3 regions of the Microaerobacter geothermalis genome follow, and region 2 is predicted to be linked to each of the others. Evidence: riboswitches for the same ligand, from Rfam matches in the RefSeq annotation. Region 2 holds a riboswitch; each other region holds the start of a gene.
What was found. Region 2 has a riboswitch for thiamine pyrophosphate ahead of L1765_RS09765 (thiamine-binding protein). Riboswitches for the same ligand answer to the same signal wherever they lie in the genome.
Positions count from the first base shown of each region.

Region 1 (10,017 bases), on a different contig from region 2:
TGTTTAGCGATGACCCTAACAGCTGCTTCAATAATTGCATCATACTTTTCTCCGGTTCGTTTCGCCATACTTATCCCCCCAATTACACAAACTTGACATTCTCCAATTCTTGGCGAAGGTCAAAGATGCAGAACAAATTAGCTTTGCCATTTACTCAGATACCAAAAAATGAATGACTATTCATTCAGTATACATTTATTATATCTATCTGAAAATTTAATTGTCAATCATTTTTCTAAATTATTTTAACATGTTTTTATATGCATGGGTATCTTTTTTTATTCATGTTATTCCCTCTTTTCCTTGCATTAGAATATTTTTACCACCGTTGGAAAATATATAAAGAAGTATCGTATGCCAAGTGAGTCGGTAAGATTTGTGTGTGAGCCAGAAAGGAGTTATTTGTCATGGCTGCTGATACAGGAACAATTCGCGCAGTGAAATATTTTTATTACTCTTCTTTTATTTGGCTTTTAATCGGGATGTTAGTTGGTCTTATTGTCGCCATAAAATACATTGCTCCAGATTTTCTAGTTTGGGGTCCCTTGGGGAAATTCCTATCTTATGGAAGAATCAGGCCCATTCATACAAATGGAGTGTTGTTCGGTTGGTTATCAATGGCTTATGTTGGAGGAATTTTTTATGTTCTCCCTTCGTTAACGAGGACTCCTTTAAGTAATCCTCGATTAGCCGTTGCAACTGGGGTACTATGGAATATTTTTATGGTTCTTGCTGTCGTTGTCCTGCTGTTGGGATATACCACTTCTATTGAATACGCAGAGCTGCCCCTTTTCATGGATGTCTATGTCGTAATTCTTGTTGCCCTGGTTATCTTTATTTCTTTTCGAACGATCGTCAACCGTAATGAAAAGAAACTATATGTAAGTATTTGGTATATTATGGGCTCCTTATTGTGGCTCCCCCTGTTATACATTGTGGGAAATCTTCCCTATCGCTGGATCGGAGGAGTTCCTCAGGCCAATATGGCCTGGTTTTACGGCCATAATGTGATTGGATTATGGTTTACCACTGTTGGTGTTGGTTTCATTTATTTCTTACTACCAAAACTGACAAAAAACCCATTATACAGCCACAAGCTCTCTTTAATCGGCTTTTGGACCATCGCCACTTTCTATGTCTGGAACGGTCCGCACCATTTGCAAAATGGGCCAATTCCACTGTGGCTGATGAAGGCAGGAGTGATCCCTTCCGTTCTTCTCATCATTCCGGTTTGGACAGTTTTGGCTAATGTTTTTGGAACCATGAAGGGGAAATGGCATGTGGTGGCAGACAGTATTCCCCTTAAATTTATGATTGTTGGAGCTATTTTTTATCTGATCACATGTTTGCAAGGCCCTTTTCAATCACTTATGGGACCCAGTGCCATCCTGAAATTTACCAACTGGGTCATTGGACATGCCCATATGCCCTTGTTTGGAGCCTTTTCTTTTGTAGTGTTTGCCCTAATGTATTACAGCCTTCCGAAAATGACGGGAAAACAGATATATAGTACATCGTTAATGAATTGGCATTTTTGGCTTTCTACTGTGGGATTTCTCCTCTTTGCCTTCAGCATGTGGGTGGCTGGAGTATTGCAAGGTTTTGCCTGGGCAGAAGGCAAGCAGTACGGAATGCAGTTCGTGGAAGTCATCCTTGCCTTAAGGCCCTTTAGCATGATTCGGGCCATCGGAGGCGGAATGATGTTTATCGGGCAATTTATCTTTGTATATAACGCCATTCGATCGGTGAGGGACGGAAAACCAATCCCTCAACAACCAACAGCACTAATTAAATAGGGGGAAAATAGATGGCAAACAATCATGAACAATCCATGTTTCCTTTTATCTTGGGTTCCCTGCTTCTTTTCTTAATAGGAGTAATTGGTACAGTTCTCTTACCCTTTTATGATGCTTCCATGCAGGAACCAAATATAAATGCGGATGCCCGCAACTATGATTTCAACACTGCTGAGTACAGGGGAAGGCAGATCTATATCAGGGAAGGGTGCCATACCTGTCATACTCAATATGTAAGACCGGTAAAAGCAGATACGGCCCTTGGTCCGGTAACCGTTCCTCAAGACTATTATTATGACAAACCCCACTTACTGGGTTCGGTAAGAACCGGTTCCGATTTAATGTGGGTAGGAGCCCGTTGGAATGAAGAATGGCACAGGCGACATTTGCTTAATCCAAGGGAAATGTTGCCTGGATCTATCATGCCAAGGTATGATTACTTATCTGATGCGGAACTGGACGATTTGATCACTTATCTCATGAGTCTAAAGCCCGCTTCACAGGCACAGGGAAGATAAAGAAAACTTCGTTTAGCTGTGTATATGGTAGGAACTCTCGCGTCATAAGAAGTATATAAAGGGCGGTAAACGGCATAAATAAACTTCAGATGGAGGTGTCGCATCTTGACCGATAAGGAACATAATATAGGGAACGAAATCGAAAAGAAAGTATTAACTCAGCCAAAAAATGAAAAGAAAGAATACTATGATGAAGTGTCAGGAATTCGAATGGGAAATGCCAAAGTTCCTAAATTTTTGATGTTCGTGTACGTGACGTTAGCCATTTGGGGGGTGGTTTATGCTCTTACGGCAAAACCGTTAAATGACCGGTTGGAAGCCACTCAGGACCCTAAATCCATCAACGGGGAGCAAATCGTAAAACAAACCTGTCTCGGCTGCCACAACTTAACCGCAGAGATGAAAGTAGGACCAGGACTTAAAGGAGTTTCTACCCGTTTGACCGAGGATCAGTTAAACGATGTATTAGACAACGGCCGCGGTGCCATGCCGGCTTTGCCCACTTTAGGATTGAACACAGAGCAAATCAATGCAGTAAAAGGATTCTTAAAAGGATTATAAGGAGGAATACCATGAAACCTCATCTCATCGCTACTTTTCCAGACCCAAAACAGGCTGAAGAAGCTTTTCATCAATTGAAACATTGGGTGAAACAAGAGGATATCTCCTTCATTCATAAACCGGAAGAAGAAAAGTCCCCAACAGAAGATGCCAGTGCAGATTCCATTGGGGACGGAGTAACCTGGGGAAGTGCCATTGGAGGAGTAGTAGGATTAACTGTTGGTATGAGCACACTGCTTGTTCCAGGTATTGGACCAATTATGGCCGCCGGTCCAATTTATGCGGCATTGGCAGGGGTAACCACCGGCGGTATTCTGGGAGGCCTGCTCGATTTGGGAATCAACCGATACACTGCCGAAAAAATTGAAGAACATCTTCAATCGGGAAATATCGTCATTACCGTTGAAGTTCCTAATGAATCACTTCATTATCAAATTGCGGAAATATTAAAGAATAATGGGGCGATCGATATCCATGATGAGCTGGTAAAACCATAAACCTGACTTTTTATCCAGTGGTATCGTTCTTCATTTCTATTTTCTTTTTTTCCTCTTCCAATAGTGCCCGGCGCAGAACTTTGCCTACCATGGTTTTTGGGAGCTCTTCTCTAAATTCATAAATTCTAGGAGCTTTATAGGAAGCCAATTTGGAACGGCAAAAATTGTTTAGTTCCTCTTCAGAAACGGACTGGCCCTTTTTCAATACAATAAATGCCTTCACCGTTTCTCCCCGGTAAGGATCAGGAATTCCAATCACCGTTGCTTCCTGCACAGCAGGATGTTCAAAAAGAACCTCCTCTACTTCACGCGGGTAAATATTAAATCCCCCGGCAATAATCATGTCCTTCTTCCTGTCTACAATGTAAAAATATCCATCCTTATCCATATAAGCCATATCGCCGGTCAAAAACCAACCATCCCTCATCACTGCACTGGTTTCCTCCGGCATGTTCCAATAGCCTTTCATCACCTGGGGTCCACGGATCGCTAATTCTCCAATTCCTCCAACAGGAATTTCTTCTCCATTGCCTGGATCAACGATTTTACATTCCGTATCCGGCCAAGGAAGCCCTATGCTTCCATTAACTCTTCTATCCCATATGGGGTTGGCGTGGGTAACCGGGGATGTCTCTGATAACCCGTAGCCTTCAACAAGCCTTCCTCCGGTTAGTTCTTCAAAACGTTCCTGAACCTCAATGGGTAGAGGAGCAGACCCACTTAAACAAGCCTCGATTGAAGACAGATTATATTTCTTAATATCTGGATGATTAATGATTCCAATGTACATCGTAGGGGCTCCAGGAAAGAGAGTCGGTTTTTTTGTTTCAATTATCTTCAATATTTCTCCCGCATCAAATTTAGGAACTAAGATCATGGTGCTTGCAAGATAAACAGCCAAATTCATGACGACACTCATTCCATACACATGAAAGAAAGGTAAGACTCCCAAAATCGTTTCTTTTCCATATTGGGATTTATACATCCAGGCTCTTCCCTGGACCACGTTGACCACTAAATTACGATGGGTCAGCATGACTCCCTTCGGCAATCCTGTTGTACCTCCGGTGTATTGGAGCAAAGCGAGATCATTTGAATCAACTTCAGCCTCTATCGCTTCGTTTGAAACCGATTTCATAATGGATACAAATGAATGAATCCCCTTTTGCGGCTCAAAAGAAATTTTAGGGATATTCTTCTGTATCAAAGGATATAAAATGTTTTTAGGAAAAGGCAAAAAATCCTTTATACTGGTGACAATCACGTGCTCTAAAGGTACTTTATCTCTTACCTTCTCTACTTTCGGATAGACCAAGTCTAATGAAACAATAACCTTAGCCCCAGAATCGGTCAATTGATGAAGCAGCTCTCTCTCCATATACAGAGGATTGGTTTGGACGACTACCGCTCCAAGCAGCAAGGATCCATAATAACTGATCACACCTTGAGGGCAATTTGGGAGCATAATGGCAACCCGATCTCCTTTTTGTACCCCAAGAGTTTGAAGATAACGAGCAAACCGGTAAGCGAAATTTAACAACTGCCTGTACGTGATTTCTTTCCCCATAAAGTGTATGGCTACTTGTTCTGGAAGCTTTACTGCTGCATCCTTTAAAAAATGAGTAATGGGCACCTCCGGATAGTCAATGGAAGCCGGAACTTGGGGAGGGTAAAACTTAAGCCAGGGTTTTTCGTGATACATCATCATTCCTCCTTTCATCTATTATCATGAATATCCCCGTGGAACAAAAAATGAATGAGTATTCATTCTTTAACTTGTATTATACTGAATATTTATTGTTTTTTAAATAGATTGTACAAAAAATATTGAATTAAAAAAATCCCCCTTACACATGATTATGTAAAGGAGATTGTCTCTTTTCCTATCTTCTTGTTGGATCCTCAGGAGATAACATGCTGGGTCTTGAACTTTTTGCCGGAACCGGGGCTCTTATTAAAATATCCATTAACGCTTTTCCATTAAAGGGAATCAACGGCCACAGATAGGGGGTATTTAATGATTTTGTAAAAGTAAGAAGTAAAAACCACAGTCCAGTACCAATTAGCAAACCTGGAAGTTTCCATAAGTAAACAAAAACCAGCAGGACGATTCGCACCAATCGATTGGCCAGACTTAATTCATAAGATGGGGTAGCAAAGTTTCCAATAGCAGCAACAGCCAAATAGAGAATTACTTCTTTGGTGAACAAACCCACATCCACCGCCATTTGTCCGATAACGATGGCTGCCACCAGTCCCAAAGCCGTTGCCAATGGACTGGGAGTATGGATAGCTGCCATTCTTAAAATATCTACTCCAAATTCCGCAAACAAAAACTGCCAAAATAGCGGAACATTTCCTTCTTTCTTCGGACCAATGTAGTCTAACCAATCCGGAAGGATGGAAGGATCTAATACCGCCAAAAACCAGAGGGGAAGAAGAAACACAGATATCAGCATGGCGGCAAACCGTACCCAGCGCAGATAGGCACCCACCACAGGCTTCTGCCGGTATTCCTCGGCATGCTGAACATGGTGAAACAGGGTGGTTGGGGTAATCATTACACTCGGGGACGTATCCGTATAGACAAGAACATGTCCTTCCAGGAGATGGATCGCTGCCACATCCGGCCTTTCCGTATACCGTACCATAGGATAGGGGTTCCAATGATTTTTAAAGATATATTCTTCAACGGTTTTTTCCGCCATTGGCAATCCGTCTATTTCCATGGTTATCAGTTCATCTCTGATGGAACGGACCAGATCGGGATCTGCCACATCTTCTAAATAAGCAATACAAAGATCTGTCTTTGAACGTGTTCCAACCTGGATATATTCCATTCTCAAGGAAGGGTCCCTTATCCGCCGCCGGGTAAGGGCGGTATTAAAAATCAGTGTCTCGGTAAACCCATCCCTTGCCCCTCTAACAACCCGCTCAATATCCGGCTCTTCCGGACTACGGGCAGGATATTCTCTGGCATCAATCAGAATGGCTTCCCCTTGCCCATCAATAAATAAGGCAAGGGGACCGGATAAAATAGCCGTGATTATTTTTTCAATATTATCAGTTGACTCTACTTCCAGATATCCAATATGGGTCGTAAGCAGCTTCTTCAACGAATCAGGTGCCAAATCGCCGTGATTCAATCTTCCTAAATACATCATCAGTTGATTCATGATGTAATCCTTGGCAAAACCGTCTACAAAATAAAGGGCAAATTCCTTTCCCGCGTAGTGGAGCTCTCGATAGATGACATCAAAGCTTTTTTCCACACCTAAGGCATCATTCATGTATCTGACATTATCTTTGATTTTCTTGCTAACTTTTTGTTGCAATTGATCCTTTCTTGAATCTGGATTCGCCATGAACGGTACCTCCAATAAAATGAAAATTTATAAGCCTTCATACCCATTCATTATTGACAAATCCAGGAAGAAAAAAACCAACTCAAACGAAGCTGGCGATTGATTGAAACGACAATAATTAAACACGCTCTCTTAATTGTTCTACCCCTTTTCTAGGTGAAGAATTTTGTGTAATCGCAGATATAACCGCTATCCCATCCGCCCCTGCCTGGATCACTTCTTTAGCATTGTCCGCGGTAATCCCGCCGATTCCAACGATAGGAATGTCTATTCCGTTCTCCCTTAAGAAACGAATCCCTTGAGGGCCCTGTACCTCTTTTGCATCTTCTTTTGTTTTGGTCGTGTACATAGGGCCTACTCCCAGATAGTCTGCGCCATAGCTAACGGCTTCTTTTGCCTCTTCTAAATTGTGAGCAGAGACCCCTAATATTTTGCTGCCAATCTTCATCCGAACTTTCTCTACAGACCCATCATCCTGTCCAATATGAACCCCATCCGCATCAAGTAATAAGGCCAACTCCACATCATCATTGACGATAAAAGGAATCCCTGCTTTTTTGCAGATCTGCTGCAGTCTTTTACCCAAACGATATTTTTCTATTCCTTCCAGGGCACCACTTCCCTTTTCCCTATATTGAAAAAGCGTAATCCCACCCTCAATAGCTTCCAACAGAACCTTCTCAGGAGAATTGATACAATTGACACTTCCCATCACGAGGTATACTTTTAGTAAATCTTTCATCTTTTCCATCTCCCAATGTCCATACTTTTGACGATTGATTTTAATATTCGTCTCTTTTTTTGCGGTAAGCCCAATGGTTGGTAGGTCCATGTCCTCCTCCAATGCCAAGCCCATCTTCGATTGCCGCATGGATAAATTCTTTTGCCTTTTTCACGGCATTATTTATGTTTTCTCCTTTAGCTAATTGAGCGGTAATCGCAGCAGAAAAGGTGCATCCGGTACCATGGGTATGCCTTGTATCCACTCTCTGATATTCCAGTTGTGTAAATTGGGTTCCATCATAGATCAAGTCTAGTACCTTTTCTCCTTCTTCATGGCCGCCCTTAATCACTACCGATTTAGCACCCCATAAAACAATTTTTTTTGCCACTTCTTTCCTGTCGTCCATCGTACGAATGGACATTCCCGTCAGAACTTCTGCCTCCGGAATATTTGGAGTGACGATCTTCGCCAAAGGAATCAGATCCCTTCTTAGAGCTTCTACAGCCTCTTCCTGAAGAAGGGAGGCCCCTCCCTTGGCAATCATCACTGGGTCAACCACAAGGTTTTTCCATCGGAATTTTTTTACTTGTTCGGCTACTCCCTGAATGATTTCTCTGTTAAACAGCATCCCGGTTTTTACAGCATCAGCCCCTAAATCTGATCCGACAGATTCAATTTGTTGGATAATCCCTTCAACCGGAAGGGGATATATCCCTTGCACACCCAGGGTGTTTTGGGCCGTCACTGCGGTAATCGCAGTCATTCCATATACCCCCAACTCCTGGAATGTTTTAAGATCGGCCTGGATTCCTGCTCCTCCTCCGCTATCTGACCCGGCAATCGTCAAGGCTTTATAAACCGTCGCCATTTCTTGAATCCTCCTTTCTGAACTGATTTCTTAAAAATTAAAAAACCATCCCGAAAGTGGGATGGCATATCATCTTGAATGATGATCAATAAGAGTCTTGACAATATTCATCTGCACTTCCACTTCCCTACGCTGGTGTGATCCAGATCAGGTTCCAAGGGTCGAAGCAGTCTCCTCTCAGCTCTGTCAGAGCTCCCCTAGTGGTCTGAACAAAAATATTCAGTTGAATGATGTCCGATGGCTAACCACCACTAAAACTCTTACTTCTTGAAGTGAAAAATAAGTGGCACTAAGTCTACTTTAGACTAGAGCATGAACTATCGTCAATAGAAAAACGTTCGATTTTCCAGTCCAAATTTACCGGAATTCCGGTATCTTTGATCAAATTATACAGTGGACACCTTTTTTTTACGGTTTTCTTCAGTTGTTCAAGTCGCTCCGGTGATTCAGACGTGTAAAAAACAATAGAATTATACACTTCCTTGTAGTAAGGAGATACATTTTCCACCCCATAAAGTCCGCGGCGGTCCACCCAGGCAGTGCTGGATATTTTTACATCATCAAATCGAAACCCAATCTCCTTTGCCACCATTTCAATCACGACAAAGATGCAGCCGTTAAAAGCACCCATCACATATTCCAAAGGAGTAGGCGCCTGGTTATCTCCTCCTATTTTTTCCGGCTCATCTACCAGAAAGGAAAAGTCCCTCACCTGATGTTCTGTTTGAAATTTTCCCTTCCAATCGGATTGGACCTCTATTTTTCTTAAGTCTTTATTCACTGAAGTTTGTGTCATTCTGCCCATTCCTTTCCCATAGCAAATTCTCTTATTCCATCCATAGACTGACCTGTTTCTTGAAGCAATTATCCATCAAACAATCTTAAGCCTGATGCACCGACACCCCAGCCACAACCTCTTTTTGTTTGACAAAACTGATCAGGCTGATAAAAATACCCACGACGATAAAGAAAAGAACCATACCAAGGAGACCGGAAGAATAAAGAACTTCATAAGAATTCCCCAGATAGATCCCAAGACTTCCTGAAAGAATAAGTCCAAAATACCCGGCTTTTTTAAAGGGTCCCTTCCATTGCCAGCTCGTTACTCCCGCCGTCTCTATTAACGTGACAAGGCTCAGAGTCAAAATATTGGCAATCATCCCTATCCATACCGGATGAGTGTTCAAATAGAAACTAGAAACTTCCCATCCTCCCAAGTGATACCATAATAGTCCTGCAAATGAGCCCATAAACAAGGATGCCAAAACGGCCCGTCTGGTCACGATTGGCCAAAATAATGCCGCAATCACAGGAGCAAAGGTAGCAGAATTTCTAGCAACCCATGCAAGGATATTCCACCATGCTGACTGCTCAGGCCTTAATACGGCGAAAACAATCATTAGTAAGGTAAGAAGAAGCAAGGACCATTTGGTATAACGAATCAAATCCGTTTCTGTCGCCTTAGGACGAATCGCCTTTCCCACATCCCTTCCAAGGCTGGTTGCACCAGAAAACTGGCAGGGGGCTCCCCAACTTAATGCCGCGGCCCAGAATCCAAGGAAAAACAATGCAACGAGAGGTGCAGGCAAGGTTTCCATGAGATAAAGGGGAACAGCAACAAGTCCCTTCGTTTCTCCGGGCACCACATAGGCAGCCGCTAATCCGAACAATACTGCGCCTATGATAAG
Region 1 covers NZ_JAKIHL010000001.1:216,973-226,989, reverse strand. The annotation lists gene L1765_RS01165 (TetR/AcrR family transcriptional regulator) at 1-68, opposite strand, end outside; gene L1765_RS01160 (cbb3-type cytochrome c oxidase subunit I) at 408-1,796, shown strand; gene L1765_RS01155 (cbb3-type cytochrome c oxidase subunit II) at 1,808-2,314, shown strand; gene L1765_RS01150 (c-type cytochrome) at 2,420-2,875, shown strand; gene L1765_RS01145 (hypothetical protein) at 2,887-3,372, shown strand; gene L1765_RS01140 (long-chain-fatty-acid--CoA ligase) at 3,383-5,074, opposite strand; gene L1765_RS01135 (spore germination protein) at 5,256-6,737, opposite strand; gene thiE (thiamine phosphate synthase) at 6,856-7,488, opposite strand; gene thiD (bifunctional hydroxymethylpyrimidine kinase/phosphomethylpyrimidine kinase) at 7,520-8,329, opposite strand; TPP riboswitch at 8,437-8,538, opposite strand; gene L1765_RS01120 (OsmC family protein) at 8,625-9,125, opposite strand; gene L1765_RS01115 (sodium:solute symporter family protein) at 9,211-10,017, opposite strand, start outside.
Region 1: linked by a shared signal. The riboswitch ahead of thiD (bifunctional hydroxymethylpyrimidine kinase/phosphomethylpyrimidine kinase) and the one ahead of L1765_RS09765 (thiamine-binding protein) in region 2 are both predicted to bind thiamine pyrophosphate.

Region 2 (10,017 bases):
GTGAAATGTGGGAGAAGTGATCTTGTTCAATTTCAACATAGCGATCCACAAGCATTATCACATTATATTCATCCACGATAAGGCAGGGAATCCCTTTTTGCAATGCCGTCAATAGCAGGTGAACGTTGGCCAAGGTATGGTCAAAGCGAGTACCCAGCCCGCCAATGATCATGATTTCTGAGGGCTCCCGCTTAATTGCCCACTGAACTGCCAGCTCAGTATCTGTTTCATCTTTTATAACAGGATCGCAAGCCCACATCTCTTTACTTTTCTGTGCAATTTCTTCCCGCTCTTGCTCAGTTACCGAATCAAAGTCCCCCATAGCCAAATCAGGTTGTATCTTATGCTGAACAAGAAAATATGCTCCACGGTCAACGCCAAAGAGAACATCGTCAGGTTTGATCTCCTTTAATGCCCATTCACCCAAATTTCCTCCGGTAAAAATTAAGATCCGACGATTTCTCAAGCAGAATCCCCCTTCCCGAAAACTCTTTCAAATGAATATTTGCCATTTGATGCTTGTATTATATTGATAGAATTACCCGTTGTAAAGTTGGTTATTGCGATCTTGAAAATCGTAAAGCAACAGATTAAAATATAGATTAAATACCCTGTAGGGTAGTAATCTTTACCGGAAAAGAAGGGAGGGAATCAGATGCCCTTATATAGTTATGTCTGTAGTAAATGTAAAAAAGAGTTTGAAGAACTAGTTTCTACGGGCAACTCCGCCCTTGTCACTTGTCCGAATTGCGACAGTAGGGAGATTGAACGTAAATTTTCCGGAAAAATTTATGGAAAAGTATCATCCTCTGCCCCTTCCTGCGGAAATGGCGGATTTACCTGAGCATCCTAGTCTGAAATAGGCTGGATGCCTATTTTTTTAAAAAAATAACCATTGACATTAATCAATGGTCTTAGAAAATACCCCTTCCTCCAGGATCTGAAGCAGTTCTGTTTTGATTAGACTAAAACTTGGATCTGTTGTTAATTTTGGCTGCCTTGGTCTTGGAAGAGGTATTTTAACTTCTGCTAATATTCTCCCAGGCCTGGGGGACATCACGTATACTCGATCGGAAAGCAATATGGCCTCATCCACATCATGGGTAACAAATAGTATGGAATGCTTAAACGTTTGCCACATCTTGAGTAGCCACTGCTGTATATGCATTCGGGTCATGGCGTCCAGCTTGCCAAAGGGTTCATCCAGAAGCATCAGTTCTTTTTTGCAAAGAAAGGTTCTGAGAAATGATGCCCGTTGTCTCATTCCGCCTGACAAGACATGGGGATAGCTTTCGGCAAATTTCTCCAATCCAAAGAGGGGAAAATAGGACAAAGCTTCTTCTTTTGCGGCTATTTTTTTTACACCCTGTATTTCCATTGGAACGATCACATTCTCCAGGATGGTTCTCCAAGGAAATAAAACGTCCTTTTGGGGCATATAGCTGACCATTCCTTTTTTCCCAACGATGGATCTGCCATCAAAGAGAATATTTCCTTCATCAGGAGCCGTTAACCCTGCCACCATATCCAATAGTGTGCTTTTTCCACAGCCGCTGGGTCCTATGATACTGACAAATTCCCCTTGATCTACGGTAAGAGATACGTCGCTTACGACAACAAGCCGTGATTTCCCTTTGCCTTGAAAAGCTTTGTTTACCCCATGAACTTCAAGCTTTCCCACGGAATCCTCCCCTCTCTCAAGATCCTGGCCTTCTAAATGATTCACCCCGTGTATTATTTCCCTGGTAAAAACTCGTTGGTAAAGGATTTGTCGGCCTCAATCATCTTAGGAATCAACTGCCGGTCATACATCCATTGGGCATACCTTTCCCAAACTTGAGTCTTTTGTATTCCCCATTGTTCGGCATCATCCTGGTATTTTTCACTTAGCCACCCTTGACTTGCCTTCACTAAGTCGGCATTTAACTCCGGAGCATTTTTTAACAAAATATCAGCCGCTTCACTTGGGTTTTGAATGGCAAAATCATATCCCTTTGCAGTGGCAGCCATAAACTTCTTCACCAAATCTTTCTGTTCAGCTACATGCTGTTCATTGGTGACAATGACTGGAGTATAATAATCCAAAGCAGGATCTAAATCTTTTAGCATAATGAAATTGAGATCAATTCCACGACGCTCAGCCTCTACTCCGTCCCAACCGTAATAAATCCATTCAAAATCGGCATCTCTACCGATTGACGTGAAGAAATCTGTTGCTCCCAAAGTGACATTTTCCAATTTAGAAAAATCAGCACCTGCTTTTTCCATCACGGCCTTTAATACCGCTTCTTCCACAGGGGATCCCCAACCGCCGTACCGTTTTCCTTCAAAATCTTTGGGAGAAGTAATTTGGGCCTCTTTCAGGGATGCGAAGGCCGAAGTATTATGTTGGATAATGGCAGCAATCGATACTAAAGGAATATCATTTGCTCTGGCTTGCGTAACCCCTTCCTGATAACTGATCCCGAAATCAGCTTTTCCTGCTGCCACCAATTGGTCTGCAGTGCTTCCTTCACCAGGTTGAACAATTTCCACATCCAGTCCCTGTTCTTCATAAAAACCCTTATCCTTCGCTACATACAAACCGGAATGGTTGGTATTGGGGAACCAATCCAGCATGACTGTAACTTTTTGCAGTTCTTGTTTTGCAGTTTCTTCAGTAGCCTTCTCCTGATTCTGTCCCCCTTCATTCTTTTGTGCGCAACCTGTAAGAATCAAAGCAAAAATAAGCAGAAAAACAAAAAGCAATGTTACGGATATCCGTTTATTTTCCGTTAACCAACTTTTTAACATGTCCATTCCCCTCCAAAATTTTTTCTCTAATCACTTGTCTATAGATGAAGAATTATCTTTCTTCTTGTTGTTGGTAGTGCCACGGCATTGTCAGTCTAGCCAACAATTCAATCAGAGCAAATATCCATAAACTTAAAAGGGTGATTACCACTATGGCGGCAAATACTCTCTCTGTCAGAAAAGATTGGGACGATCGGGTCATAAATATCCCCAATCCCCGACTGGCCCCCAGCCATTCTCCGATCACTGCTCCCATGACGCTGTAAGTCCCGGCAATCCTCAGTCCAGAGAAAAAGAAAGGGAGAGCACTAGGTAATTTTACCATGCGAAAAATCTGTCCGCGGCTAGCCCCCAGTGATGACATCAACCGCACCATCTCCCGATCCACCATACGGTATCCGTCTGCTAAGTTTACCGTGATTGGAAAGAAACAAACAAGAGCCACCACAATAACCTTTGGTGCCAATCCATATCCAAACCAAATGAGAAATAACGGAGCCACCGCAATAATCGGGATCGTTTGGGAGATGACCAATAGGGGATATACCGCTTTTCTTAACCATGTTGAAAGATCCATAAGGGTAGCGATGGCTATGCCCGCTGCGATAGCAATCCCCAGTCCAAGGACAGTTTCATACAACGTTTGAATGGTATGCTGCCAGATTAATTCCCTTGCTTGCCAAAGGGATTGTGCAATGATCGTGGGGCTGGGAAGTATCCATTTTTCTATTTTGGTCATGTTAACCACTATTTCCCAAATAAACAAAAGAACAAGAAGTGAAAAGCTGGGAAGAAAAATAGAACCCCATCTCTTACTTCCGATATTTAGCCAACTTCTCATCGATGGTTACCCCTTCAGGACGGTAATGAATTTTTATATGGGTCATCACTTCAGTTGCCCCGGCTTTAATGCATGCCTCTTGGGCTTTTTTTACGATATCCAAAAGGAGGTCCAAATCCCCTTCCATGACCGTCTCCATTGCTCCAACCTCATGTTTCACACCTGATTTCTGCACAACTTCAATGGCTTTATCCACAACCGGGTAGGTATCTCCATCAGGCACCTTAGGCAAAACTTGAAAACCAACATTCACAACCGGCAACGATATCCCTCCTTTCTGAAGTCTATGGTTAGCTACATGGCCAAGTAGCGATTAATATCTGCTTCGAGGCTAATAAAAAAACTGCCGTAAGGCAGCTCTGGAATACATCATCACCATGGGATGAAAAAAACTCACCACGGTTCTTCCCTCCGCTGGCATTACCCAGATCAGGTTCATGGGTCGGTACAATACGGTACCCTCTCAGCCGGCTTCTTCCAGCTCCCCAACCTTATTCTGTTATCAATTAATACTATATCAATTGGTCAAAAGTTTGTAAACCTCTTCAATCGTTGGCAGGGAAGGGATCGCTCCTCTTCCGGTGACGGTAATCCCCCCGCAGATATTGGAAAACCGAATCATAAATTCCAATCGGTCACGATCTCCTAATAAAACATCAATGTTTCTTTTATTAATATCTGATAAGGAAAGCTGGTATAATAGCCCCCCAACAAAAGCATCCCCCGCACCCGTGGTATCAACAACTTCAACACAGGGTATCGGAATTTCGCCAGAAATCTCTTTCGTGTAATAGGTGGCTCCTTCTCTTCCTTTGGTCACAATAACCAAAGAAACTCCTTTACCCAACAATCGATTGGCAGCCTCTCTCTCATCCTTTGTTTCCATTAAAAATTGACATTCCTCTTCACTCACCTTCAAAATATCAACAGCTGATAAGAGCGAACAAATACCGTTCCTTGCCTCTTCTGCAGCATGCCATAATGAAAGACGGATGTTGGGGTCAAAACTGATTAATAATCCGGCTTTTTTTGCTAATTGAACTCCCTTTATCGTCGCCTCTTTACACACAGGGGAGGTTAATGTGTTCGATCCAAAATGAAAAATTCCCCCCTCTTCAAACCACGAATGTTTGACTTCTTCGGCTGAAAACAAAAGGTCTGCCGAAGGATTCCGGTAAAAAAGGAAATCCCGCTCTCCGTCATCTTTTAAAGAAACAAAAGCCAAGCCGGTTTTTGCTTCCATCGAAAAAATGAGGTAGTCGGTATGAACCCCATGTTCCTTAAAAACAGAGGCCAAGAAATATCCGAAACTATCATCCCCCACTTTCCCGGCAAAATAGCTATTTCCACCAAGTTTGGCAACGGCAACTGCCACATTGGCCGGTGCTCCGCCGGGTGCTCTTTTGAACTTCTCCACCTGGGATAAAGGAAAACCATTTTCAGTGGGGACAAAATCAATCAAGGCTTCTCCAAAGCTGATTACTTTTTTCATCCTTTGCACACCCTTTTTTCTTTGTCTTATTTCCCTTTGAATTTTATCACCAGCGGATTCTCCGGATCCCCGGCAAACTGCAGCATCGTGCGGATAAATCCGGATTGGGAGTAGCTGGGCATCCCAATACCCCTGGGTTTATTACAGCTATACATCAATTCGGGAAATAATCCGCAGCGGGTAGAATAATTCATCGCTCGCTTCAGCAGTTGGCAGGCTTTATCCCATTCTCCAAGCAAATGATAAGCTTGTATTAACCAAAAGGTACAGCCAAGCCAGGGGCGCATATCTCCGCACTCCGTGGTTAAATCCTCATGCCGCCATACCCCTCCGAGGAACGGATCGACTAACCGTTCTTCCACAGCCTTCACGGTAGATGAAAATAGCAGTTTATCATCAAATATGGGCAGTTCGGTAAAAAAAAGCAGGGCAGAAGCGTCCAAATGATCCGTCTCGGCAGAGCGGACCAAAACATGATCTTTACATGCCTGCTGCAGTATTGACTCCTTTAAATCTGCAGCCAGTTTTCGCAGCTTTCCTTCATACTCGATTCCCAGGGAATGAATTTTCCATACATCCGCTAATAAAGTTAATCCATATACCGCTACACCGCTGGCCCATACCATATGTTCATTTTCCTCATTTAGATGATGTCCAAAGGTTTCCCAGATTCCGGCACAGGGTGCAATCATTCCCGTGTCATCCCGGTTCTTTTCAATCCATGTGACACAGTGGAAAATCACATCTTCCAACTCATTTAACAGTTGGGGATAACCGCTTTCCAACACACATCGGGCAATGGACATTAACAACAGTCCCGGCGAATCATTTTCGAAAGAGTGTTCATTTGGAACACCTGATTTGCAGTTATAAGCAAAAAAATAGTTTCCGTCGGGTCGTTTTTTCAGCAAAGAACAAATTCTCCGCAAACCTTGAACCGCTTCTTTGATGTGGCCTGTTTTCAACAGAGTATCAATGATCCAAACTCCGTCCCTGACCCACACGTTTCCCTGATAGGGAGCAAAACCCACCATAATTGGAGAACCGTCCTGCTGAATCGAGGTCCTCAATAGGCGGAGGGAGGTATTCCAGTAGTATTGCCATTTGGGGTCCTTACCGGTAATTTGTACCCCGTTCTCCAACCAAGTTTCCCAGTCACAGCGAACCCTTTCTTTTTCCGTGATCCGTTCATTGACCAGTAGATTTAACTGCTGTACAGCGTCCTGTTCGCTGCTTCCCATGGCAATCACAACCTCACAGGGGTCAGACCACTCACCTTCTTTCACCGTTCTTTCCACTTTCCATGTGACGTGCAGGGGGCGGCTGCCGTGTTCAGCAACGGCAAAATTGGTTCCTCTAATCACTTTTTCCCTGTCGCCGGAATTGGAATAAATGGCATCCGGTACCGTCACAGCCAACCAACAATTCTCTTCTTTCCGGGACACATAGATGTGTTCGTACCGGTTCACCACATTAATTAAGTGGATGGAAGGATATACGATCACTTCCGTCCCGTTCCCTTTCACCGTACGAATACGAAATTCTTTTACTACCCCACTCTTATCAACAGGTACCCAGGTTTCAGATTGAACCACGGTATTTCCCTTCCGGCTGGTTACCTGGTATATCCCGGAATCCGGTAAAAATCTCGTATCTTCGATACTGATTGGTTCACCCAACTGACCGGAATGATCCTGAATCAAACCGAGAGGATCATAACAGACTTTTTCACCTTTATCTTTTATAAATATCTGGACCCCATCTTCGCTGAGAAGATAAGAGGAAAGATCATAATCCGGATAATAAATTTGTTTTAACCAATCCATAGCCCGGTTCTTCAGGTCATGTCTCATCCACACCAAGACGTTCCCATTCCCCAAAGGAACATGATTATCTTCATCGATTTCTACATAGAACGGCATAACTCTTCCTCCATCATTTTTTAGTTGGCTTACTTCCCTCCCGTTGAAGCAATCCCTTTAATAAATTGCTTTTGTCCGACAAGAAACAACAGCAAAACAGGAACGGTAACGAGAATGGACGCAGCCATTAAAAGGGTATAGTTGGTAGAAAACTGTTCCTGAAACACTGTCAAGCCAAATTGAACAGTTCTCATCGACTCGGATTGGGTAAAAACCAGCGGCTTGAACAAGTCATTCCATTCGGCGATAAACGTAAATAAAAAGAGTGTGACAGAAGCAGGCCTGGCCAGCGGAAACATAATCCGCCATAGAATAGTCCAGCGACTGGCTCCGTCAATGTAAGCAGCTTCTTCTACGGAATAAGGAATGGACATAAAAAACTGGCGAAACAAAAAAATTCCAAAAGCATTGGCCAATGAGGGAACAATTAAGGCCAAATAGGTATCAATCCACCCCACCTTCATCAACATGATAAAGACCGGGATCACCAGCATTTGAAAGGGAATCACCAAAGTGGAGAGCAGGATTAAAAATAGAGTTTTCTTTCCGACAAATTGAAGCCTCGCAAAGGCATAGCCAGCAAGGACGGATGTGAAAATCTGGCCGATGGTCACTGTAAAGGCCATGATAAAACTGTTTAAAAACATTCGGCCAAAGTTAGCAGACTCCCAGGCGTTGACAAAGTTCTCCCAATGCCAGTTTCGGGGAATCAAAGTTAAGTTTTGACTGACTACTTCCTGATTGCTTTTCAGCGCCGTTGATATCATCCATAGATACGGAAGAAAAAAGAATAAAGCCAGAATCAACAGTACGGTATAGATAGCAGTTTTCCGCCATCCCCTCCCCCGCTTTTGTTCCATACTACACCTCCTAATATTCCGGATTCTCATCTCCGATTAATTTGAACTGGAATATGGTCGTGATAATTGCCAATACAAGAAGAATGATAGAAATCGCAGCCGCATAGCCCATATTAAACAGTTTGAACGCCTGCTCGTAAATATAATAGACCAGCACCTTGGTTGTCCCCAAAGGACCTCCCTTGGTCATAACATAGATTTGTTCAAAGGTGCGAAAAGTGAAAATCAGACTGATCACTGTCACAAATAAAGTTGTTGGCTTTAATAAAGGCCACGTGATGTGGCGAAAGGCCTTCCATCCTCCTCCTGCCCCTTCTAAGCTGCCTGCTTCATAATACATTTTGGGTATTCCCTGTAACCCGGCCAGAAAAATCACCATAAAATATCCGGCGTTTTTCCAAATGGTCATAATCACTACGGCTGTCATTGCCCAAAATCCGTTGGACTGCAACCAGTTAACAGGCTTAATACCCACCAGCTCTAGCATATAATTGACAATGCCGTTATCATAATTTAACATCCAGACAAAAATAAGACCCCCCGCCACAAACGATGTGACCACCGGAGAGAAAAAAACAGTGCGCAGAAAGCCCCTTCCCTTGATTTCATTGTCCAATAACACCGCCAGAAACAAAGAAAGGGCGATGGTCGCCGGTACTGAGGAAACTGTAAAAATCAAGGTATTCCATATAACCTGGCGCAATTCTTCATCAGTCAACATCTCCCGGTAATTGTCCAGACCAACATAAGTAAGATTAGTGCTGAGGGCATCCCACTCAAAAAAACTGAGATATATCGTATAGCCGATGGGATAAAGCATAAAGATGGCAATTAAGACCAATGCCGGAGTTAAAAAGCCAAAAGCCGTAATATTTTCTTTTATCCTTTTTAAAAATTTCCCTTTATCCTTAAGCAAGATGATTCCCTCCCGATAGGGAAGGGCAAGTTGCTTCCTGCAGTTCTTGCCCTTTATTCGCTTATTTTTTCAATTCCTTTTCAGCCGCTTTTGCCGCAGCGTCCAGGCTTTCCTTTGCAGACTTCTCCTGATACAGTGCTTTTTCTATTTCTTTTCCCAATGCCACGGAAATAGCATTATAAGCAGGTATTGACGGACGGGCAAAGCCATACTCCATTTGATCAACAAACACTTTAACTACTTCGTTTTTCTTCAAAAATTCCTGATATTTGCCGCTTTCCACCGCCGACTTGCTAACGGGCAGATACCCTGTTTTAATCGACCAATCCACCTGGAAATCGGCACTCATGATAAACTTGGCAAATTCCCAAGCCGCCTTTTCTCTCTCCGGCGTGGATTTGAAGATAAAGAGATTTTCCCCGCCGATATTGGTGGCAAACCGTTCCTTCTTCGGCATGAAGAAAACGCCGAAGTCCACATTTTTATTTGCCTTTAACTGGGGCAATGTCCAGGGCCCAATAATCTGCATAGCAATTTTTCCTGATTCGAAATCATCCGTCTTATATCCGGCATCCGTTTCGGAGAAATTGGCTACCTTTTCTTTATAAACCAGATCCACCCAAAACTGAAGAGCATCCACCCCCGCCTTGCTGTTAAACGCCGGTGTGGAGTTATTTTCGGTCAAGAACTCTCCACCTGCTTGCCATAAATAGGTTTGCCAGGTCCAAACCGTCCACTCGTTGGTGCCAATGGGAATTTGAAAACCATACTGATCGATTTTCCCGTCACCATCTTTGTCCACCGTTAGTTTTTTGGCGGCTTCAAGGAACTGGTTCCAGGTTTCTGGAATTTCTGTAATCCCTGCTTCCGCAAAAGCCTTTTTATTATAAAAAATTGCCAAATTGTTCGCTTCAAAGGGAATGGTATACTTCTTCCCGTTATATGAAGAAACATCCCACAATCCCTTGTAAATATCATCCGGATTAAAGCCAGGGTCATTATTTATGAAATCCTCAGCTGCTGCCAATACTCCGGCCTTGGCAAACTGACCCGTATAAGCAGGTGCCAGCCATACCAGATCAGGAGCGTTCTTCCCGGCGAGAGCCGTCTGAATCTTTCCTATGGCCTGATCCTGAGCCCCATAACTTTGAGCTTTTACTTTGATATCCGGATGACTTTCATTAAATTTTTCA
Region 2 covers NZ_JAKIHL010000023.1:29,488-39,504, forward strand. The annotation lists gene L1765_RS09740 (thiamine diphosphokinase) at 1-466, opposite strand, end outside; gene L1765_RS09745 (FmdB family zinc ribbon protein) at 656-844, shown strand; gene L1765_RS09750 (ABC transporter ATP-binding protein) at 902-1,681, opposite strand; gene L1765_RS09755 (ABC transporter substrate-binding protein) at 1,735-2,793, opposite strand; gene L1765_RS09760 (ABC transporter permease) at 2,846-3,532, opposite strand; gene L1765_RS09765 (thiamine-binding protein) at 3,606-3,896, opposite strand; TPP riboswitch at 4,021-4,132, opposite strand; gene L1765_RS09770 (PfkB family carbohydrate kinase) at 4,152-5,126, opposite strand; gene L1765_RS09775 (glycoside hydrolase family 15 protein) at 5,153-7,048, opposite strand; gene L1765_RS09780 (carbohydrate ABC transporter permease) at 7,078-7,908, opposite strand; gene L1765_RS09785 (carbohydrate ABC transporter permease) at 7,919-8,824, opposite strand; gene L1765_RS09790 (ABC transporter substrate-binding protein) at 8,886-10,017, opposite strand, start outside.

Region 3 (10,017 bases), on a different contig from region 2:
AGTCCATTTACTTAAAGCCCATCAGGGGAAAAGCAGGAAATGGAATCATTCGAATAGATAAATCAAATGACCATTATTTACTTAAATACCAGGATAAAGATATTCAGCATAAAAAATGTAAAACTTTACATGAAGCGTGGAACCTGATACAGCCTTATATCAGGAAACAGGGATATATCATTCAACAGGGAGTTCCGCTTTTAACTTACCAGGGAAATCCCTTTGACTGCAGAGTACTTGTTCAAAAGAATGGGAAAGGAGAATGGGTTGTTACCGGAGTTGGAATTCGTGTAGCAGGGAGATATGGAATAACCACTCATGTGCCAAGGGGCGGCAAAATTGCCAAACCCCATCAGGTACTAAAGGCAGCATTCCACTCGGATCAATATGCTGATTTAATGAGGAGAATAGAAGAATGCGCACTAAAAATGGCCCTTCACATCGAACATCATGTTGCAACGGTTGGAGAGATGTCGATGGATTTGGGGATTTCTGCTGATGGGAAATTATGGTTTTTTGAAGCCAATGCCAAACCGATGAAATTTGACGAACCGGATATCCGCCAACGTTCTCTAATTCACATCATTCAATATGCTCAATATCTAAGTTTCTTCAAGTAACAAATCTATATAGAGACAGAATTATAGATATGGAACGAAAGATTCACACGTCCGCTAGTCGAGTTCGGGCAAGAAGTGATCCACGTCCGCTTCAGCCTAAAGAACGGAGCCCCTCAAAAACATCTGGGTATTTCACAGATGGAGTCAGTTTGAGGACTAATTCCCGTTCTTTAGCCTTTGATATGAAAATAAAATTTTCATCCGAATTTGTGACCCTTCGGGTCATGTAAGTTTAGTTCCGTCTATATTAATTGGTTCCATTCACATAATTTTTAAAGAGAATTCAAATGCAAGAGGTGACATGCGATGGAAATTAAAAGTTTAAATCCTTCCCAGTTTGTGAAACTTAAAAAAAGTTTATTGCAATTTGTCATTTCCCATGGAGAAAGGAAAATTACATCAAGGGCAATTCAATGGATAAAAGAATTAGAACCGCTCAAATTGGATCAACCCGGGTACTTCCTCCTTATAGCAGCAGAAGAAAAAAAGCTTCTGGGACTAACAGCAGTAGCCAATTATGGTACTGAAGAATCTTTTGTAGTTGTTCATAAAAGGGAGAGACAACAAGGAATTTCCCAAGAAATGATCAAATTCTTGTTTCAACAGATAGACAAAATATACGGTCGTGTCTCACTGGATAATATCCCCAGCATCAAGATGTGTTTATCAATGGGAATGGTTGGATTTAAACTAGTAGAAGGGCCTACCGGAAAGCCAACCATGTGGTTTGCCCGAGGAAACTGGAATCCAAAAGATGTGGAGTAGATCCCCATGGTGCGAATCGGTGTACTTATCTATCGGTATACCAATCGTTCATTTGAAGAAAAGCCATTTCTTGCTGATCTTACCAAGGCCGGAATGGAGTTGGGAGTAGAGGTCTTTATCTTTTCCCCACAGGATGTCTCTGAAAAAAGGGGATGGATCAAAGGAGATACCTTTAATACAAAACAGAACCGCTGGGAAACTGGCCATTTCCCTTTACCAGATATCATTTATGACCGTCTTCGCTATCACGCTACACCCGCCTTTCAGGAATATATCCGCTTTAGAAAGTATTCGTCTCTCCCTTTTATGAACAACAGACTGGCCTCCAAATGGAAAATTCACCAATTATTATATCAGGATCCTTCTATCAAAATATATTTGCCGGAAACCGTGTTTTATCAGAATCCAAATCAAATTTTTAAGCTGTCGGAGAAATATTCTTCTCTATTTTTAAAACCCATAAATGGTACAGGCGGACGACACATTTTAAAAATAAAAAAAGAAAAAGATCACCATTTCTCAGTCCTTGGAAGAAATGTGAAACGGCATATCATAGTAAAGACACATCTATCCCCCTCCGAATTGGTCTATTTCGTCAACCATTGGATCCAAAGAGAAAAAACGTATATCCTTCAACAAGGTTTAAATATTCAACTGGAAAACAACAGAGTTTCCGATGTCCGGGTACTCATTCAAAAGACTAACGGGGAGCATTGGGGCATTACCGGAATGGGAGTGAGAACAGGACAAAAAAACAGTGTGACATCCAATTTGCATGGGGGAGGTTCTGCTGAGAAAATCACACCTTTTCTTCAGCGGAATTTTGACACAGGAAAAGCGATGTCCATTATCGGTGAAATAGAACAAATGTCTAAAAAGATATCCAAAAATCTAGAATCCCACTTCGGACGTCTAGTTGAACTGGGCTTAGACATTGGAGTGGATAAAGAAGGAAAGCCATGGTTGATCGAGATTAATCCGAAACCGGCCAGAAAAATATTCCTTTACTTGAAAGATAAAGAAACGTACATTCTATCGCTGAAAAGACCCTTACTGTATGGACTCTATTTAATCGAGACTTCCATTTCCAAAAGAAGTAGAACTGAAGTTTAGTTGCTCCTCACAGGACGTACCATTATCGACAATTTGACCAAGAGCTTTCCGCGATTTATTTTCTAAAATATGGAATAGAGAACGGAATTAGCCCTCAAACTGACTCCATCATCGAAATATCCGGATATTTTTGAGGGCTCCGTTCTTTAGTCTCAAAGCGGATAGTTCCATCGTAAGTTATAGTGACGGTTAGATGGCTTCGGTAAACTGTTCTTCTTCCGTAGAACCGGTTAAAGCTGTTGTAGAAGAAGTTCCGCCAGAGATCACCATGGATACCTCATCAAAATATCCAGTTCCCACTTCACGCTGATGTCTGGTTGCGGTATAACCATACTTTTCACTGGCAAATTCCGCCTGCTGCAGTTCAGAGTAAGCTGCCATTCCTTTATCTTTATACTCTCTGGCCAGTTCGAACATACTATGGTTTAATGCATGGAAGCCAGCCAAAGTAACAAATTGGAATTTATATCCCATTTCTCCCAATTGCTCCTGGAAGGACGCAATAGTAGCTTCATCAAGCTTTTTCTTCCAGTTGAAGGATGGGGAGCAATTGTAGGCTAAAAGCTTTCCAGGAAATTGGGCATGGATCGCTTCGGCAAAACGTCTCGCTTCCTCCACATTGGGTTCTGAGGTTTCACACCAAATGAGGTCAGCATAAGGTGCATAGGCCAATCCTCTTGCAATAGCTGCATCCAAACCACCCCTCATTCTGAAAAATCCTTCGGATGTTCTCTCTCCAGTCAGAAATTCTTGATCCCTTGGATCAATGTCACTGGTAATCAGATGGGCTCCATTGGCATCAGTACGGGCCACGATAAGGGTTGGGACACCCATGACGTCGGCAGCCAATCGGGCAGCAATTAAATTTCGAATAGCGTTTTGAGTAGGAATCAGCACCTTTCCACCCATATGTCCACATTTTTTCTCAGAGGAAAGCTGGTCCTCAAAATGAACGGCAGCAGCTCCTGCCTCAATCATACTCTTCATCAATTCGAATACGTTTAATGGACCGCCAAATCCTGCCTCGGCATCGGCAACAATTGGAGCAAACCAATAAATATCATTCTTCCCTTCGGCATGATGGATTTGATCAGCTCTCTGAAACGCCTGATTGATCCGTTTTACCACATGAGGGACACTATTGGCGGGATAAAGACTTTGGTCAGGATACATTTGTCCAGCCAGATTAGCATCTGCTGCCACCTGCCAGCCGCTCAGATAAATGGCCTTTAGTCCTGCCTTTACTTGTTGAACAGCCTGATTTCCCGTTAATGCTCCAAGGGCATTAATGAATTTTTCTGTATGCAGCAGATTCCATAGACGTTCAGCACCCATCTTGGCAAGGGTGTACTCAATTTGAACAGATCCGCGAAGACGAACAACATCCTCTGCAGAATATGTTCTTTCAATCCCTTTCCAACGAGGGTCTGTTTCCCAACTCTCCTGAATCTCCTTCACCACATCTTTTTTTGTCATTGTTAGTCATCCTTTCTCTTGAATTTGTATTAGTACAGTTAAATTATTATGGTTCTATTATAATACAGTATAACGGCAATTTGTCAATATATTTTCACGAATTTAAAAACGTTAAATTTACAGATTTTTTTCAAACGTTTTCTTTTTTGAAAAAATGTTTGCAGAAATAAAGGTGTCATGGTAAACTAACTTTGAAAATTGAATAGATGCGGGAGCTTGGAGAACCAGGCTGAGAGGATGGCTATTCTGCCATCGACCGTTGAACCTGAACTGGATAATGCCAGCGGAGGAATTTTTGTATGCACGAAACCTGTATAGAGCCAGTTCAAAAAGGAGGATAAAAAGGGCCGAGAATTTCAAGGCAGCGTAGCTTTGAACACCGGAGCGTATGCTTTTAAAACGTGAGGAGCGCAAAAGCAAGCTAACGCAGAAATTCGACAGCAATTTTTACCAGACTTTTTGAACATCCTCTTATAGAGTTGAACCATCGGGAAAGTATTACTCCCATACTCTGAAATCGTTTCGTGTTTACACCTCCGAAGGAAGGTTCAAAAATGAATCTTCTTTTTTATTTTGTTAAGGAGGGATCACCATGTCAAAAAATCAGAATCAGCTGAACATTTCCTTTACGTCCTCTTTTCCAGGAAGCCAAAAAGTTTATGTGATTGGATCACGTCCAGACATCAAAGTTCCCATGCGGGAAATTCAACTTCATCCGACCAGCGGATTGAACGGCGAGGTTAAGAATCCTCCAGTTCGTGTTTATGATACGAGCGGCCCTTATACAGAACCTGAATATGATGTGGATGTTCATAGAGGGCTTCCGGTTTTGCGCAGAAACTGGATTCTTGAACGAAGCGATACTGAAGAATATGAAGGTCGCGAAATAAAACCGGAAGACAACGGATTTAACGTTGACGATCCTCGGGCGAATCAAGAGGTTTATCCCGGTCTGAAAAGGCGTCCCTTGAAGGCAAAACAGGGGAAAAACGTGACACAAATGCATTATGCCCGCCGGGGATTAATTACTCCTGAAATGGAATTTATTGCGATCCGTGAAGGCGTATCTCCAGAATTCGTTCGAGAAGAAGTAGCCCGAGGCCGTGCCATTATCCCGGCAAATATTAATCACCCAGAGAGTGAGCCAATGATTATCGGCCGGAATTTCTACACAAAAATCAATGCCAACATTGGAAATTCAGCCGTAACTTCCTCCATCGAAGAAGAAGTAGAAAAGATGACTTGGGCGATTCGATGGGGAGCAGATACCATTATGGACCTCTCGACCGGAAAAAACATCCATACAACTAGGGAGTGGATCATTCGCAATTCACCTGTACCCGTCGGAACCGTACCCATTTATCAAGCTCTGGAAAAAGTAGGAGGTAAGGCTGAAGATCTTACTTGGGAAATTTATCGGGACACATTGATTGAACAAGCGGAGCAGGGTGTTGATTACTTTACAATTCACGCAGGGGTGTTGTTAAGATACATCCCTTTGACTGCAAAGCGGGTTACGGGAATTGTCTCCCGAGGCGGTTCCATTATGGCTGCCTGGTGTTTGGCCCATCATCAAGAAAACTTCCTATACACTCACTTTGAAGAAATTTGTGAAATTTTGAAAACATATGATGTAGCGGTTTCATTAGGGGATGGCCTTCGACCGGGATCCATTGCCGATGCCAATGATGAAGCACAATTTGCAGAATTGGAAACCCTTGGAGAGCTTACCCAGATTGCCTGGAAACACGATGTACAGGTGATGATCGAAGGTCCAGGGCATGTTCCCATGCACAAAATTAAAGAAAATGTAGATCTGCAGCAGAAAATTTGCCATGAAGCCCCCTTCTACACACTGGGCCCCCTTACAACAGATATTGCCCCGGGTTACGACCACATTACATCAGCCATAGGAGCTGCCATGATCGGCTGGTTTGGCACCGCCATGCTTTGTTATGTAACCCCTAAGGAACACCTTGGACTGCCGAATAAAAACGATGTAAGAGAAGGAGTGATTGCTTACAAGATTGCTGCCCATGCCGCTGATCTGGCAAAAGGACATCCTGGAGCACAAATTCGTGATGATGCCCTTTCCAAGGCCCGTTTTGAATTTCGTTGGAAAGATCAATTTAATCTATCCCTTGACCCGGAAAGAGCCATGGAGTACCATGATGAAACTCTCCCGGCAGAAGGAGCAAAAACAGCCCACTTCTGTTCTATGTGCGGCCCCAAATTTTGCAGCATGCGAATTACACAGGATATCCGACAATACGCGAAAGAAAAAGGCCTTGAACCCGATTCAGCTATACACGAAGGGATGGAGGAAAAATCAAAAGAATTTAGAGAGTCCGGAGGTAAAATATACAGATAAATTATCGAATTAAGGGGGCAAGAAAATGAACGATCGCCTTGTCATCGGAGGAAAAGAATTGGAAAACCGATTATTTATTGGTACGGGAAAGTTCTCTAAGCATACCATCATCCCTGAAGTTATCAAGAGATCTAACTCCCAGGTTATAACGGTTGCGCTGCGAAGAGTTGATTTTGATTCGCGTGAAGAAAACATTTTAAATTACATTCCCAAAGATGTGATTTTACTTCCTAATACATCAGGTGCAAGAAACGCAGAAGAAGCCATAAGAATTGCCAGGATTGCTAGAGCCGCTGGAATGGGAAACTGGATAAAAATAGAGGTGATCTCTGATCAAAAATACCTGCTCCCTGACAATTATGAAACCATCAAAGCAACGGAAATATTGGCAAAGGAAGATTTTGTTGTATTGCCATATATGAGCCCTGACCTGATGGTTGCAAAGAAACTACAAGAATCGGGAGCAGCAGCAGTAATGCCCCTGGGTTCACCCATTGGCTCAAACAGAGGATTAAAGACAAAAGAACTGATACGGATTTTAATTGATGAAATCAATCTTCCCATTATCGTTGATGCCGGAATAGGCAAACCATCGGATGCGGCTGAGGCAATGGAAATGGGTGCCTCAGCAGTACTGGTCAATACAGCCATTGCTACTTCCGGAGATCCTGCAGCAATGGCAGAAGCCTTTCATCTATCCGTAAAAGCTGGAAGACTGGCTTATTTATCCGGTTTGGGAACTTCCTCACTTAAAGGGGAAGCCTCTTCCCCACTAACCGGCTTTTTGACGAAATTGTAATATGACTGAGTCTTAAAAAAAGATTTCTGTGAGAGGATAAGAAGTCATGAGTTTTTATGAAGAATACAGCCAATTGAAAAATATTCAATTTAACGACTTTTTCCAATCCGTCAGCTATCAAGATGTGGAAAGGACTTTACGAAAAGAGAGATTAAACGAGAACGATTTTTTAACCCTGCTATCACCTGCAGCAGAAAGTTTTATGGAAGAAATGGCCGTTAGAGCGCATCAGATCACTGTGCAGCACTTCGGAAAAACGATTCTTCTATATACACCGCTTTACCTAGCAGATTATTGTGTAAATCATTGCGTTTACTGCAGTTTTAGTATTAACAATCCCTTCCCAAGAAAAAAACTGTCTATGTCGGAGATTGAAGAAGAAGCAAAAGAAATAGCCAAAACAGGTTTGAAACATCTTCTAATCTTAACCGGAGAATCCAAAATCCATACTCCCCTTTCTTATATAACAGATAGTGTCAATATATTAATCAATTATTTCCCTTCAATATCCATTGAAATTAACCCGCTGGATACAGAGGAATATGCAGAATTAGTAGAAAATAACGTGGATGGTCTTACGGTTTATCAGGAGGTTTATAATGAAGAAGTGTACAGGGAAATACACTTAAAAGGACCAAAAAGAAACTATCAATACCGCTTGGACTCTCCAGAAAGAGGCTGCCAGGCCGGTTTCCGTTCCGTCAATATAGGGGCCCTTTTGGGATTGGATGATTGGAGAAAAGAAGCATTTTTTACCGGAATGCATGCGAATTACCTGCAAAATAAATATCTAGATACAGAGATAAGCATTTCATTGCCGAGAATCAGACCTCATTTAGGGAGTTATCAGCCAAAGTGTATTGTAGAAGATAAGAATTTGGTTCAGATCATGCTTGCCCTACGGCTATTTTTACCAAGGGCAGGAATTACTTTATCAACAAGGGAAAGTGCAAAACTTCGCAATCATCTGATCTATTTAGGAGTAACCAAAATGTCAGCCGGCTCTTCTACCGTAGTGGGAGGTCATACTCTGGACCACGGAACAAGCCAGTTTGAAATCTCTGATAAGCGAGATGTAAAGGAAATTCGGGAATACCTCTATCAAATCGGGTATCAACCACTATTTAAAGACTGGCATCTTATTGGATAAAGAAAACTCATATTTCGATTGTTTGGCAGGAAGAGGCGATTAGAAATGGCGAGGGCCATATTAAAGGTAATTACAGATGGAAAAAAGGGTTTAGTCAATGTTAAGGAAATCGTGACTGACATCGCCCAAGAAACCGATTTTATTCATATTCGGGAAAAAAAACGCACAGCTAAAGAAATCATTGAGTGGATATCTGAACTTGATCTGCCGGAGAAATTGATCATCAATGACCGGGTGGATGCAGCTTTAGTATCCAAGGTAGCGGGTGTCCATCTATCCTGGCACAGCTTGCCCCTGGAAAAAGTAAAATCCCTTGTTCCCTCACACTATTTGATCGGGGTTTCCGTCCATTCTGTGGAAGAAGCAGTTAAAGCCGAAAAAGATGGTGCCCACTATGTCATTTTTGGTCACATTTATGATAGTCCGAGTAAGCCGGATACCGCACCCCGGGGTATCCGGTCCCTTGCAAAAATCGTTGACGTGGTCTCCATCCCCGTCATTGCCATTGGCGGAATCACTGTCGAAAAGGTTCATGAGGTACTGAGTACCGGATGTTCCGGCATCGCCGTTATGTCAGGGATCATGTCTGCTAAAAATCCCAAAGAAGAGGCTCAGCGTTTTCGCGAAGCCTTGTTATCCTTCTCTTCCCTGCCTAAAGTAAGTTTACTTAAGTAAAATAAACTGTGATTATGCTTTGAGAGGTGACAACAGATGAACGTAACCATTAATGGAAAAAAGGAGCAGATACCCGGCACAATTAAACATGTGAGGGATCTGCTATCCCATTTTCAGCTGGAGAGAAGGAATCTCATTGTTTTGGTAAATGAAAATGTAATCACGCCAGAACAGCACGATAGCACGTTTATTCGTGATGGAGACACCATCGAACTGGTTCATTTTGTAGGAGGAGGATAATCTTCCCTACATCATATTATAGGTGTACCCTTTGTAGATCAATTCCGCCAGAGCAAGAGAACCGGGAACATTTAAGTACCAGATGTAAAAATGACGGATATTGGTTACAGTAATCCACTCTTCACCGTTTAATTTGTTAAGCAGCAATCGAATGCCATACATGATCCAATAAACGGTCCAATTAATCATGGGAAAATATAAGAGAATAAACCAGAGGAAACTGATTGTACCTTCTCCTAAATAAAACCGTAAGACTACGGCAAATGGCAGCACGATTAAAAAACGAATCACTCCGTGGGGTTTTAAAGGTTTCTCCAACATATTCATCACCTGCGACTTGAGCCTCATATTGGACACTTATCTACATTATCTCTGAGTTCATCCTAGAAAGAAAGTTATTTTACCCCTTCGAAAAACTTAATCGTTCTTAAACTTTAATTTCATCTAACATGTCAATTACTATATCCACTATAAATAAAATTTAGATTTTCGTCATCCATTGAAAAAGGGACTGCATGAAATCATTCATCAGTCCCTCTTCTCTACAAAAACCTGCGATGTGTCTTCTTCCCGTCATAGCTAAAGAGAACTTGCCTTTCTTCTACAACGGTTTCGATGTGTACATTTCTTCCCCAAAGCTGATAAACATAGGGAAGGGTTTTTTCCACATATTTTAAATCCAATTCCATCCCTTCATAATAGTGCTTTAGATAAAGTTCTCCATTTCGCAGATAATCCCCATCTTGGATCACAATATAGGGAAATCCACCATTTACTCTCGCTAATGCCAAGTGATCTCTTACCGTTT
Region 3 covers NZ_JAKIHL010000032.1:19,424-29,440, reverse strand. The annotation lists gene L1765_RS11690 (YheC/YheD family endospore coat-associated protein) at 1-620, shown strand, start outside; gene L1765_RS11685 (GNAT family N-acetyltransferase) at 927-1,385, shown strand; gene L1765_RS11680 (YheC/YheD family endospore coat-associated protein) at 1,392-2,498, shown strand; gene aceA (isocitrate lyase) at 2,688-3,974, opposite strand; TPP riboswitch at 4,173-4,283, shown strand; gene thiC (phosphomethylpyrimidine synthase ThiC) at 4,567-6,345, shown strand; gene L1765_RS11665 (thiazole synthase) at 6,371-7,144, shown strand; gene thiH (2-iminoacetate synthase ThiH) at 7,191-8,294, shown strand; gene L1765_RS11655 (thiamine phosphate synthase) at 8,340-8,969, shown strand; gene thiS (sulfur carrier protein ThiS) at 9,006-9,209, shown strand; gene L1765_RS11645 (hypothetical protein) at 9,216-9,527, opposite strand; gene L1765_RS11640 (SpoVR family protein) at 9,752-10,017, opposite strand, start outside.
Region 3: linked by a shared signal. The riboswitch ahead of thiC (phosphomethylpyrimidine synthase ThiC) and the one ahead of L1765_RS09765 (thiamine-binding protein) in region 2 are both predicted to bind thiamine pyrophosphate.